One region of the Caulobacter sp. 05T431 genome, then DNA from elsewhere that is predicted to be linked to it. Evidence: riboswitches for the same ligand, from Rfam matches in the RefSeq annotation. Region 1 holds a riboswitch; the other holds the start of a gene.

Region 1 (5,860 bases):
GAGCGCTCGGGCCTGGCCTGGGACGCCCCGGCCCCGTTCGCGGAAGGCAAGACCCTGGCCGAGGCCCTGATGGCCCCGACCCGCATCTATGTGAAGTCGATCCTGCCGCTGCTGCAGTCCGGCCGGGTCAAGGGCGGCGCCCACATCACCGGCGGCGGCCTGATCGAGAACCCGCCGCGCTGCGTCGCCGAGGGCCTGAAGGCCGAGTTCGACTGGAACGCCTGGCCCCTGCCCCCGGTCTTCGACTGGCTGCAGCGCGAGGGCGGCATCAGCGACCACGAACTGCGCCGCACCTTCAACTGCGGCGTCGGCTTCATCCTGGTGGTCGCCGCCTCGGACGCCGAACCGGTGCTGGCCGCCCTGCTGAACGCGGGCGAAGACGCTTTCATCTGCGGGCAGCTGGTCCAGGCCTGAGCTTGTCCTTCTCCCCTTGCGGGAGAAGGCGGCCCGCGTAGCGGGTCGGATGAGGGGTTTCTCTGACGCGCCGCCGCGCAGCTGACCTCGCCTTCGACCCCTCATCCGTCAGCTTCGCTGACACCTTCTCCCGCAAGGGGAGAAGGAGTGAGGATCGACCTGATGAGCCCAAGAACAAAAGTCGCTGTCCTGATCTCCGGCCGGGGCTCCAACATGGAGGCCCTGGTCCGGGCCGCACAGGACCCCGCCTGTCCGTTCGAGATCGCCCTGGTGCTCTCCAACAAGCCGGAAGCCGGCGGCCTGGTCACCGCCGCCGCCGCCGGGATCGAGGCCCTGGCCGTCGACCAGCGCGACTTCGGCAAGGACCGCGAGGCCCACGAGCGCGCCATCGACGCGGCCCTGCGCGAACGCGGCATCCAGGTCGTGGCCCTGGCCGGATACATGCGCATCCTGACGCCCTTCCTGGTCAACGCCTGGGAAGGCCGGATGCTGAACATCCACCCTTCCCTCCTGCCCGCCTATCCCGGCCTGGACACCCACGGCCGCGCCCTGGCCGCCGGCGAGGTCGAGGCCGGCTGCACGGTCCACCTCGTCACCGCCGGCGTCGACGAAGGCCCGGTCCTGGGCCAGGCCCGCGTGCTGATCCTGCCGGGCGACACCGAGCACATGCTGAGCGACCGCGTCCTGGAGCAGGAGCACCAGCTTTATCCGGCGACCCTGGCCGAGTTCGTGCGCGGGCTCTGACATTCCGCTTTCGCCGGTCGGCGTCGCGCGGCTAGGTTGCCGTGATGAAGCGTGACTATCTCCTATCCTTGAGCGCGCGCCAGAGCCTGTCGGCGTTCGGGGACCGGCTGGTCTCGGGCCCGGCGCCGGATAGCGCCAGCCTGGAGCAGGTGCTGGCCCATCTCGGGGATCTGCCGGCCGAGGCGGTCTCGCGCGCATCCTACGAGATCAACGCCGCGATGGGGCTCGGTTGGCCTCGTTCGGCGCGGACGAAGCTGAACGGCGTCTTGGACCTGCTCCGCCCCGCCGCGCCTCCGCCGTCGGAGCGCGAACTGATGGCCGCCGATCCGCGCTATGCCTGGCTTTTCCTGTTTCATTCCAACGGTCGGATTCGGGAAACGGCGCTGGACGTCCTGGCCGATCCGCCCGCCACGCCATTCGCCTTCGCGGCGATCGCGTTCCGGCTCAACGATTGGGCTGAACCGGTCCGAGCCGCCGCCGTTCGCTGCGCGGAACGGCTCTTTCCCCTCGCCTCCCCCGAGCTGACGGCTCGAACCGCGATCGACCTCGTCGACAAGGCCTTCAAATGGCAAAGGTGGGGGCAGGAGCGCCAGGCGCTGGATGCGGTCTTCGCCAATCCCGAAGTGGCCGCGCGGGTCGCGCCGCTGTTCATGACACGCGCGAGCGGGCCGCTGGCGACCCGATTGCGGCAGTTGCTGCGATACCCTGGATTCGACGGCGACTTGGCCGGATTGGCTCGGGGCGCGGTGCAGCCGTCCGTCCGGGCGACGGCGTTGAAATGCCTGATCGACCGCAAGGCCAGCTGGCCCGTCGGCCTCGGCTGGAAATGGATCGACAAGGCCTACGGCGTGCGCCAACGCATCGTCCTGACGGACAGCCGCGACCTGGCGGTCGACCAAGATCCCGAGGCCCTGATCCGTCAGGGCCTGGCCGACCGGTCCGCTGTCGTGCGGCGGGTGGCGGCCGACGCGCTGATCGAGCGCCGCGCCTCCATCCGCGACGTGGACCAGCTGGTCGCCCGCATGACCACCGATCGAAGCCCGTCGATCCGCGAGCGCGCCGACTACATGATCCGCCATCCGCTGGAGGTCTGAGCCCGTCCGGATATCGGCGGCGTCCCGACTTGCACGAGAGCGAACTCGTGCGCGTTCGACGCCGTGAAAAGCGGCGAAGGTTGCGTTTCGAGACGGCGCCCCAGGCCGACATCGCCACCGGGCGCGCGCATGAATTGACGCAAAGCCTGTTGCGGATCCTCCTGTCGGGGCTCTCGCGGGAGAGATCGGGCCCTGGCCCGGCGCTGAAGGCGAAACCGCCCCGGAAACGCTCAAGCAGAAGGACCGCGACGGCCTCGAAACGCTGGAAAGCAGGGCGCGTCTGCGTGCGCCCTCGCCGAAGGAGCAAGGCGGCCTCTTGTCGAGCCGCTGAATCTCTCAGGCGCCAAGGACAGCGGGGGTGCGGAAGGCGGGCCATGGCGGTCCGTCACGACACCTCTTGGCTGCCGATGACCTGAGACCCCCGTCCATACGACCCAATTCAAAAAGTCTGTTCGGCCCTCACACGATGACCTATGCGGTTTTCGTGAGATACCCATTTGAAGTAGCAATATAGAACATTTTCAATGTTKATAAGTTATACATCACTGCGTACATCTTGAACTTGCCTATATTTTGTCATCAAAAGCAGCTTTTCTGAATTTACCGCGATAGACCGACCGTCGAGCTTGTCCTCAGTCAAAAATGATTGGGGATAGTCATGACGAACACGCGCCTTTCGCCGGCCTCGGGCCGGTTCCGAGCCCTGCTGCTCGCCGCTTCGATCCTAGGGGGCGCGACGCCCGCCCTGGCCCAGGAGGCCGACAAGGGCTCGACCGTCGACGAACTGGTCGTCACCGGGGCCCGGGTGTCCGAGGCCAGCGTCGCCATCGGCACCGACCACGCGACCGCCACGGTGTCGATTACCCGCGAGGCGCTGCTGTCGGCGCCGGCCGGCATCACCGGCCTGAAGATGCTGGAGAGCCTGCCGGGCTTCAACGTCCAGGCCAATGACGCCCTGGGCATGTACGAGTTCGGCAATTCGGTCTCGGTGCGGGCCTTTAACTTCCAGCAGATCGGCTTCCTGCTCGACAACATCCCGATGGGCCGCAGCGACCAGTTCGGCGGCAGCCCGATCTATCGCTATGTCGACAACGAGAACCTGCTGCGGGTGACCGCCTCGGCCGGGGCCGGTGACGTCGCCCTGCCCAGCTACGCCTCGCTGGGGCCCATCGTCGACTACTTCACCCAGAAGCCCTCCGAAACCGCCGGCGGCTCGATCAGCCAGACCCTGGGCAGCGACAGCCTGCGCCGGAGCTTCCTGCGCCTGGAGACCGGCGAACACGCCGGTTTCTCGGCCTATGCCAGCGCCTCGATCATCAAGGGCGACCTGTGGCGTGGTCCGGGCACGATCGATCGCAAGCACTACGAGGGCAAGATCAACTACGCCCTGCCCAACGGCGGGAACATCAGCTTCCAGACCGTGCACAACGACTATTTCGACTATGACAGCCCGTCGATCACCAAGGCCCAGTACGCCGGGACCGCGGGCGACGTGTTCGGTCGCAAGGGGCGCAGCTTCGCCTATCTGMGCAATGTGCCGCTCTCGACGCCGTTCGGCACGGCGGCCACGGATTCCAGCCTGCCCCAGACCACGGCCGGGGTGCCCTACTCCAACGCCAACTACGCCCAGTACTACAAGTTCGCGGTCAACAGCCGGCAGGACCACCTCTACGGCCTGACCCTGAACACCCCGATCACCGACGCGATCGACGTCACCGCCACCGGCTATTACGAGGACAAGGAAGGCTATGGCGTCTCGCCCGAGGCCTACGCCACCTCGCTGGCCAGCTACAACGCCGAGCGGCTGATCGTGCCCGGCCTGACCGCGCCCAAGGGCCTGCAGTACGGCCTGTCGGGCATCGACGGCACCCGCAAGGGCGTGACGGGCAAGGTCGCCTGGCGCGCCGGCTTCAACAAGTTCGAGGCCGGGGTCTGGCTCGAGGACGACGACTATCACCGCACCCAGGCGCGCTACAACGTGCAGGACGGCAATCCGGACGGCGCCCCGTTGTTCAACGAGCCGGTCCACCTGCAGCGCAACTACGTCTCGACCCGCGAGACCACCCAGCTGTTCCTGAAGGACACGCTGAGCCTGGTCGACGACAAGCTGAAGGTCGAGCTGGGCTTCAAGGCCACCGACATCGACTACAAGATCACCGGCTACCGCAATCCGGGCGACTACATCGCACAGCGCAAGCCGACCCTGACGGCCAAGTGGAAGGACGATTTCCTGCCGCAGGTGGGCGTCGTCTACAACATCAACAGCCGCGACCAGATCTTCTCGTCCTATTCGGAGAACATGGCCCTGCCCCGCGGCGCCGACGACGTGTTCTCGGCCGCCAGCCCGACGGTCGTCGCGCCCAAGCCCGAGACCTCCAAGAACCTGGAACTGGGCTATCGCGCCAACCGCCAGACCTTCAACGCCTCGATCGTGGCCTACAAGACGCAGTTCAAGAACCGCCTCCAGCAGTTCAACACCGAGGTGCCGGGCGGCGGCGGGACGATCGAGAGCTTCTACCAGAACGTCGGGGCGGTCGAGGCGCAGGGCGTGGAGTTCAGCGGCCAATGGAAGCCGGCGCTGCTGGACGGCAAGATCTTCTTCAACGCCAACGTCTCGTACAACAAGTCGGAGTTCCAGGACGACGTCCCGGGCTATCGCTCCAGCGCCACGGCCGCGCCGATCACCCTGCTGACCAAGGGCAAGTCGGTGCCCGACTTCCCCGAATGGCTGTTCCAGGGCGGGGTGACGGTCCAGCCGACCGAGGGCGTGGTGTTCAACCTCTCGGCCCGCCACATCGACGACCGCTTCACCAACTTCGTCAACAACGAGACCACCGGCGGCTACACGATCTGGAACGCCTATCTGGACCTCGGCGACGGCTTCGCGGCCGGTCCGTTCGAGCAGGTCAAGGCGCGGGTCAATGTCGATAACATCTTCGACAAGGACTATCTGGGCACGATCAGCACCACGGTGAACACCCCGGCCAGCTTCCGGCCCGGCTCGCACCGCACGATCCAGTTCACCCTCTCCGCCGACTTCTAGGTCCACGTTCCGGCCGGTCTCGCGAGAGGCCGGCCGGACAGCTTCGAGTACCCCGATGACCCGCACCCTGCTCCTGGCCGCCGTCTCGGCCCTGGCCCTGGCCACGTCCTCGCAAGCGGCCGAAACCGCCGCCTCGGCCCGCAAGATCCACGAGGGCCTGCTGACCCTCGACACCCACCTGGACACCCCGGCCAATTTCGGCCGACCCGGCTGGGACATCCTGGACCGTCACGACGCGGCCAAGGACGGTTCCCAGATCGACTATCCGCGCATGGTCGAGGGCGGCCTCGACGGCGGCTTCTTCGCCATCTACACGCCCCAGGGCCCGCGCACGCCCGAGGCCACGCGGGCGGCTCGCGACGCCGCCCTGATCCGCGGCGTCGAGATCCGCGAGATGGTCGCCCGGCACGGCGACAAGTTCGGCCTGGCCCTGAAGGCCGACGACGCCGCCGCGATCGCCGCCCAGGGCAAGCGCGTCGTCTTCATCAGCATCGAGAACAGCTATCCGATCGACGGCGACGTCACCCTGCTGTCCAGCTTCTATGCGATGGGCGTGCGGATCTCG
Region 2 (5,206 bases), on a different contig from region 1:
CGCGTGGTCCTGGCCAGTCCGCGCGGCTTCTGCGCCGGCGTCGACCGGGCGATCCAGATCGTCGAGCGGACGATCCAGAAGTTCGGCGCGCCGGTCTATGTGCGCCACGAGATCGTCCACAACCGCCACGTCGTCGACCGGCTGAAGGCCCTGGGCGCGGTGTTCATCGAGGAACTGGACGAGGCGCCCGATGACCGCCCCGTGGTGTTCTCGGCCCACGGCGTGCCCAAGACCGTGCCGGCCGCGGCCAAGGCCCGCGAGATGGTCTATCTGGACGCCACCTGCCCGCTGGTCTCCAAGGTCCACGTCGAGGCCCAGAAGCATTTCGACGCCGGGCGCGAGATCGTGCTGATCGGCCACGCCGGCCATCCCGAGGTGGTCGGCACCATGGGCCAGCTGCCCGAGGGCACCGTCACCCTGATCGAGGACATCGACGACGCCCGCGCCTGGGTCCCCAAGGACCCGGCCAACGTCGCCTTCCTCACCCAGACCACCCTGTCGGTCGACGACACCGCCMAGATGGTCGACCTGCTCAAGCAGCGCTTCCCGGGCATCGCCGCCCCGCACAAGGAGGACATCTGCTACGCCACCACCAACCGCCAGGAGGCGGTGAAGCTGCTGGCCGGCGCCTCGGAGCTGATCCTGGTGGTCGGGTCGAGGAACTCGTCCAACTCGGTGCGGCTGATGGAGGTGGGCAAGCGGGCCGGCGCCCGGGACGCCCGGCTGATCGACGACGCCCGAGGCATCGACTGGTCGTGGTTCGAGGGCGTGTCCCGCGTGGGCCTGACCGCCGGCGCCTCGGCCCCCGAGGACCTGGTCCAGGGGGTGATCGAGGCCCTGGCCACGCGCTACGACGTCACCGTCGAGGAACTGGTCGAGGCTCGCGAGACAGTGACCTTCAAACTGCCGCGCCTGCTGACGGCCTGAGGGCCGGCCGACACTCAACCGCCTCCTAACCGCTCGTCATTCCCGCCCTTGTGGCGGGAACCCCTCTGTCCGCCGCAAGGGCGGAAGGGTGGCGCGTCGGCGCGCCAATGCGCTTCACGCGCGGGCTGAACCAGGGGTTCCCGCCACAAGGGCGGGAATGACGGATCGAAGGGAGCGCCTTCCCCGTTGACTCCGCCCGCACCGTCGCCCAAACACGCCTCGACCCTCGCGGGAGACATCGGGATTCTCGTCCCGAGGCCGAAGGCGCAACCGCCCCGGAAACGCTCAGGCAAAAGGACCGCGCGGGTTTAGGAACGCTGGAAAGAGGCAGCCCGACAGGTCTGCCCGCCGAAGGAGCAAGGTTCAGCTGGCTGGACCGGAATCTCTCAGGTCAAAGGGACAGCGGGGGCGAGACCACCTGGCGAAAGCCGGGCGGCGTCGCCGACCCCGATTGGAGCCCAAAAGCGTGTCCGAACAAGACCTCAAGAAGACCCCGCTGTACGACGCGCACGTCGCGGCCGGCGCCCGCATGGTGCCGTTCGCCGGCTACCACATGCCGGTGCAGTACAAGGACGGGGTGCTGAAGGAGCACCTGTGGACCCGCGAGCACGCGGGCCTGTTCGACGTCTCGCACATGGGCCAGGCCCGGCTGCGCGGCGACAACCCCGCCAAGAGCTTCGAGAAGCTGGTCTCGGCCGACTACCAGAGCCTCAAGCCCGGCAAGCAGCGCTACGCCGTGCTGCTGAACGCCGAGGGCGGGGTGATCGACGACCTGATGACGGCGCGCCCCGACGACGACGGCCTGTTCATCGTCGTCAACGGCGCCTGCAAGGACAACGACTACGCGATCATCGCCGAGGCCCTGAAGGGCGAAGCGACGGTCCAGCGCCTGGAAGACCGCGCCCTGCTGGCCCTGCAGGGCCCCGAGGCCGCCGCCGTCCTGGCCGCCCACGTGCCCGAAGCGGCCAACATGGTGTTCATGGACAGCGCAGCCGTGACGGGCTTTGGGACCGACCTGATCATCTCGCGCTCTGGCTATACCGGCGAGGACGGCTACGAGATCTCGGTCCCCGCCACCGAAGCCACCCGGATCTGGAACACCCTGCTGGAGGATGAGCGGGTCAAGCCCATCGGCCTGGGCGCTCGCGACAGCCTGCGGCTGGAGGCCGGCCTGCCGCTGTACGGCCACGACATGGACGAGACGGTCTCGCCGATCGAGGCCGGCATGCCGTTCGCCGTCGGCAAGAGCCGCCGCGAGGCCGGCGACTATCCGGGCGCCGAGCGCATCGGCAAGGAACTGGCCGGCGACCTCAAGCGCGTGCGCGTCAATCTGAAGGTGCTGGAAGGCGCCCCGGCCCGCGAAGGCGCCGAGATCGCCGACGCCGACGGCAACGTGATCGGCAAGGTCACCAGCGGGGGCTTCGGCCCCAGTTTCGGCGGCGCCATCGCCATCGGCTTCGTTCCCCCGCAATTCGCGGTGGTCGGCGACACGCTGAAAGTCATCGTCCGGGGCAAGCCGGCGGCCGCCGAGGTCGTCGCCAGCCCGTTCGTCCCCACCCGCTACGTGCGCAAACCCTAGAGATCAGAGGGCCAAGACCATGAAGTTCACCAAGGACCATGAGTGGGTCGAAGTCGCCGGCGACATCGCCACCGTCGGCATCACCGCCTACGCCGCTGAGCAGCTGGGCGACGTGGTGTTCGTCGAGGTGCCGGAAGTCGGCAAGACCGTGAAGCAGGGCGACCAGCTGGCGGTGGTCGAGAGCGTCAAGGCCGCCTCGGACGTCTACGCCCCGGTGTCGGGCGAGGTGGTCGAGGCCAACGAGACGCTGGGCGACAGCCCCGAGACCGTCAACGCCCTGCCGGAAGCCGGCGGCTGGTTCGCCAAGGTCAAGCTCAGCAACGCCGCCGAGCTGGACGCCCTGATGGACCGCGACGCGTACGAAGCCTTCCTCGGCACGCTGTAGCGATGACGAATGAGCAGCTCGCCGCCGACCTCAAGGCCGCTCGCGAGCGAGCTGCCGAAGGAGAGCTCGCAGTCACTGTCCACCTGTTTGGAATTGAACGGGCTGATGAGCTGAAGGGGCGGAATCTCCGAGAGATCGCCACGCTTGCCGGCATTTCCCCCAACTACGGAACGGAGCTGAGCAAGGGCGTGAAGCTCGCTAGCTACGTCCAGCTCAAGAAGTAAAGATCATGCGCTACCTCCCCCTCACACCCGAAGATCGCGCCGACATGCTCGGCGTAATCGGCGCGGAGTCGATCGACGAGCTGTTCGTCGACGTCCCCGCCGTCGCCCGCCGCGCCCAGCCGGTGGACCTGCCGTTCCACGCCGGCGAGCTGGAGGTCGAGCGCGAGATGCTCAGCCTGTCGCGCCGCAACCGCGCGGCCTCGGAAGGTCCGTTCTTCGTGGGGGCGGGGGCCTATCGCCACCACGTGCCGGCCACGGTCGACCACATCATCCAGCGGTCGGAGTTCCTGACCAGCTACACGCCCTATCAGCCGGAAATCGCCCAGGGCACGCTGCAGGTGCTGTTCGAGTTCCAGACCCAGGTCGCGGCCCTGACCGGCATGGAAGTGGCCAACGCCTCGCTCTATGACGGCTCCACCGCCGCCGCAGAGGCGGTGATGATGGCCACCCGCGTCACCCGCCGGAACAAGGCGGTGCTGTCGGGCGGCGTCCACCCGCAATATGTCGGCACGGTCGAGACCCTGGCCCACGCCGCCGGCGTCGCCACCGACCGCCTGCCGGCCGCCGTCGACGCCGAGGACGCGGTGATCGCCGCCATCGACGCCGACACCGCCTGCGTGGTCGTCCAGACCCCGAACGTGTTCGGCACCGCCACCGACGTGACCAAGATCGCCGCCGCCGCCCAGGCCGCCGGCGCACTGCTGATCGTCGTGACCACCGAAGCCGTGTCCTACGGCCTGCTGAAGTCGCCCGGCGAGATGGGCGCCGACATCGTCGTGGCCGAGGGCCAGTCGATCGGCAACGGCCTGAACTTCGGCGGTCCCTATGTGGGCCTGTTCGCCTGCAAGGAAAAATACGTCCGCCAGGCGCCCGGCCGCCTCTGCGGCGAGACGGTCGACGCCGAGGGCCGCCGCGGCTTCGTCCTGACCCTGTCGACCCGCGAGCAGCACATCCGCCGCGACAAGGCCACGTCGAACATCTGCACCAACAGCGGCCTGTGCGCCCTGGCGTTCAGCATCCACATGAGCCTCTTGGGCGAGAAGGGCCTGCGCCGCCTGGCCCTGGTCAACCACCAGAAGGCCGTGAAGCTGCGCGACGCCCTGGCCGCCGTGCCGGGCGTGCAGGTGCTGACCCCGCGCTTCTTCAACGAGTTCGCGATCAAGGTCCCGGGCAACGCCGCCGAGCTGGTCGAGACCCTGGCCGCCAACGGCGTCATCGCCGGCGTGCCGTTCTCGCGCCTCGACCCGGCCGCCGGCCTCGACGACGTCCTGCTGGTCGCCGCCACCGAGACCACGCCCGACGGCGACATCGCCCTCTTCTCCAAGGCCCTGACCAAGGTGCTGGCCCAATGAGCATGAATTCCGTCGGACGCCCGACCCGTCCTGAAACCGCCACCGACGCCAACGACTACGTCCATCCCACCCTGACCGGGGCCCGCGGCCTGCTGCAGGACGAGGCGCTGATCTTCGAGCTGGACGCCTGGGACAAGACCGGCGTCGACCTGCCCGACGCTCCCGCGGCGGATGACCTGGGCGACCTGGTCCGCGCCTCGGCGATCGGCCTGCCGGGCCTGTCCGAGCCCGAGGCCGTGCGCCACTACGTGCGCCTGTCGCAGAAGAACCACGCCATCGACCTGGCGCTGTATCCGCTGGGCTCGTGCACGATGAAGCACAACCCGCGCCTGAACGAGAAGATGGCGCGCCTGCCGGGCTTCTCCGACATCCACCCGCTGCAGCCGCAGTCGACGGTGCAGGGCGCCATCGAGCTGATGGACCGCCTAGCGCATTGGCTCAAGACGCTGACCGGCATGCCGGCCGTCGCCCTGTCGCCCAAGGCGGGCGCCCACGGCGAGCTGTGCGGCCTGCTGGCCATCCGCGCCGCCCACGAGGCGGCCGGCAACGGCCATCGCAAGACCGTGCTGGCCCCGACCAGCGCCCACGGCACCAACCCGGCCACGGCGGCCTTCTGCGGCTACACCGTGGTCGAGATCGCCCAGACCGATGACGGTCGCGTGGACCTGGCGGACCTGGAGTCCAAGCTGGGCGACCACGTGGCCGCCATCATGGTCACCAACCCCAACACCTGCGGCCT

The links. Region 1 has a riboswitch for glycine ahead of AC1U89_RS10180 (TonB-dependent receptor). Riboswitches for the same ligand answer to the same signal wherever they lie in the genome.
Region 2: another riboswitch for glycine. It lies ahead of gcvT (glycine cleavage system aminomethyltransferase GcvT); the one in region 1 lies ahead of AC1U89_RS10180 (TonB-dependent receptor).

Annotation. Positions count from the first base shown of each region.
Region 1 is NZ_JBFTKU010000009.1:17,092-22,951, forward strand. Features, by position in the region: gene purM (phosphoribosylformylglycinamidine cyclo-ligase) at 1-414, shown strand, start outside; gene purN (phosphoribosylglycinamide formyltransferase) at 577-1,158, shown strand; gene AC1U89_RS10175 (hypothetical protein) at 1,203-2,252, shown strand; glycine riboswitch at 2,419-2,508, shown strand; gene AC1U89_RS10180 (TonB-dependent receptor) at 2,899-5,295, shown strand; gene AC1U89_RS10185 (dipeptidase) at 5,351-5,860, shown strand, end outside.
Region 2 is NZ_JBFTKU010000027.1:52,854-58,059, forward strand. Features, by position in the region: gene ispH (4-hydroxy-3-methylbut-2-enyl diphosphate reductase) at 1-927, shown strand, start outside; glycine riboswitch at 1,147-1,238, shown strand; gene gcvT (glycine cleavage system aminomethyltransferase GcvT) at 1,379-2,506, shown strand; gene gcvH (glycine cleavage system protein GcvH) at 2,526-2,891, shown strand; gene AC1U89_RS21510 (HTH-like domain-containing protein) at 2,894-3,115, shown strand; gene gcvPA (aminomethyl-transferring glycine dehydrogenase subunit GcvPA) at 3,121-4,467, shown strand; gene gcvPB (aminomethyl-transferring glycine dehydrogenase subunit GcvPB) at 4,464-5,206, shown strand, end outside.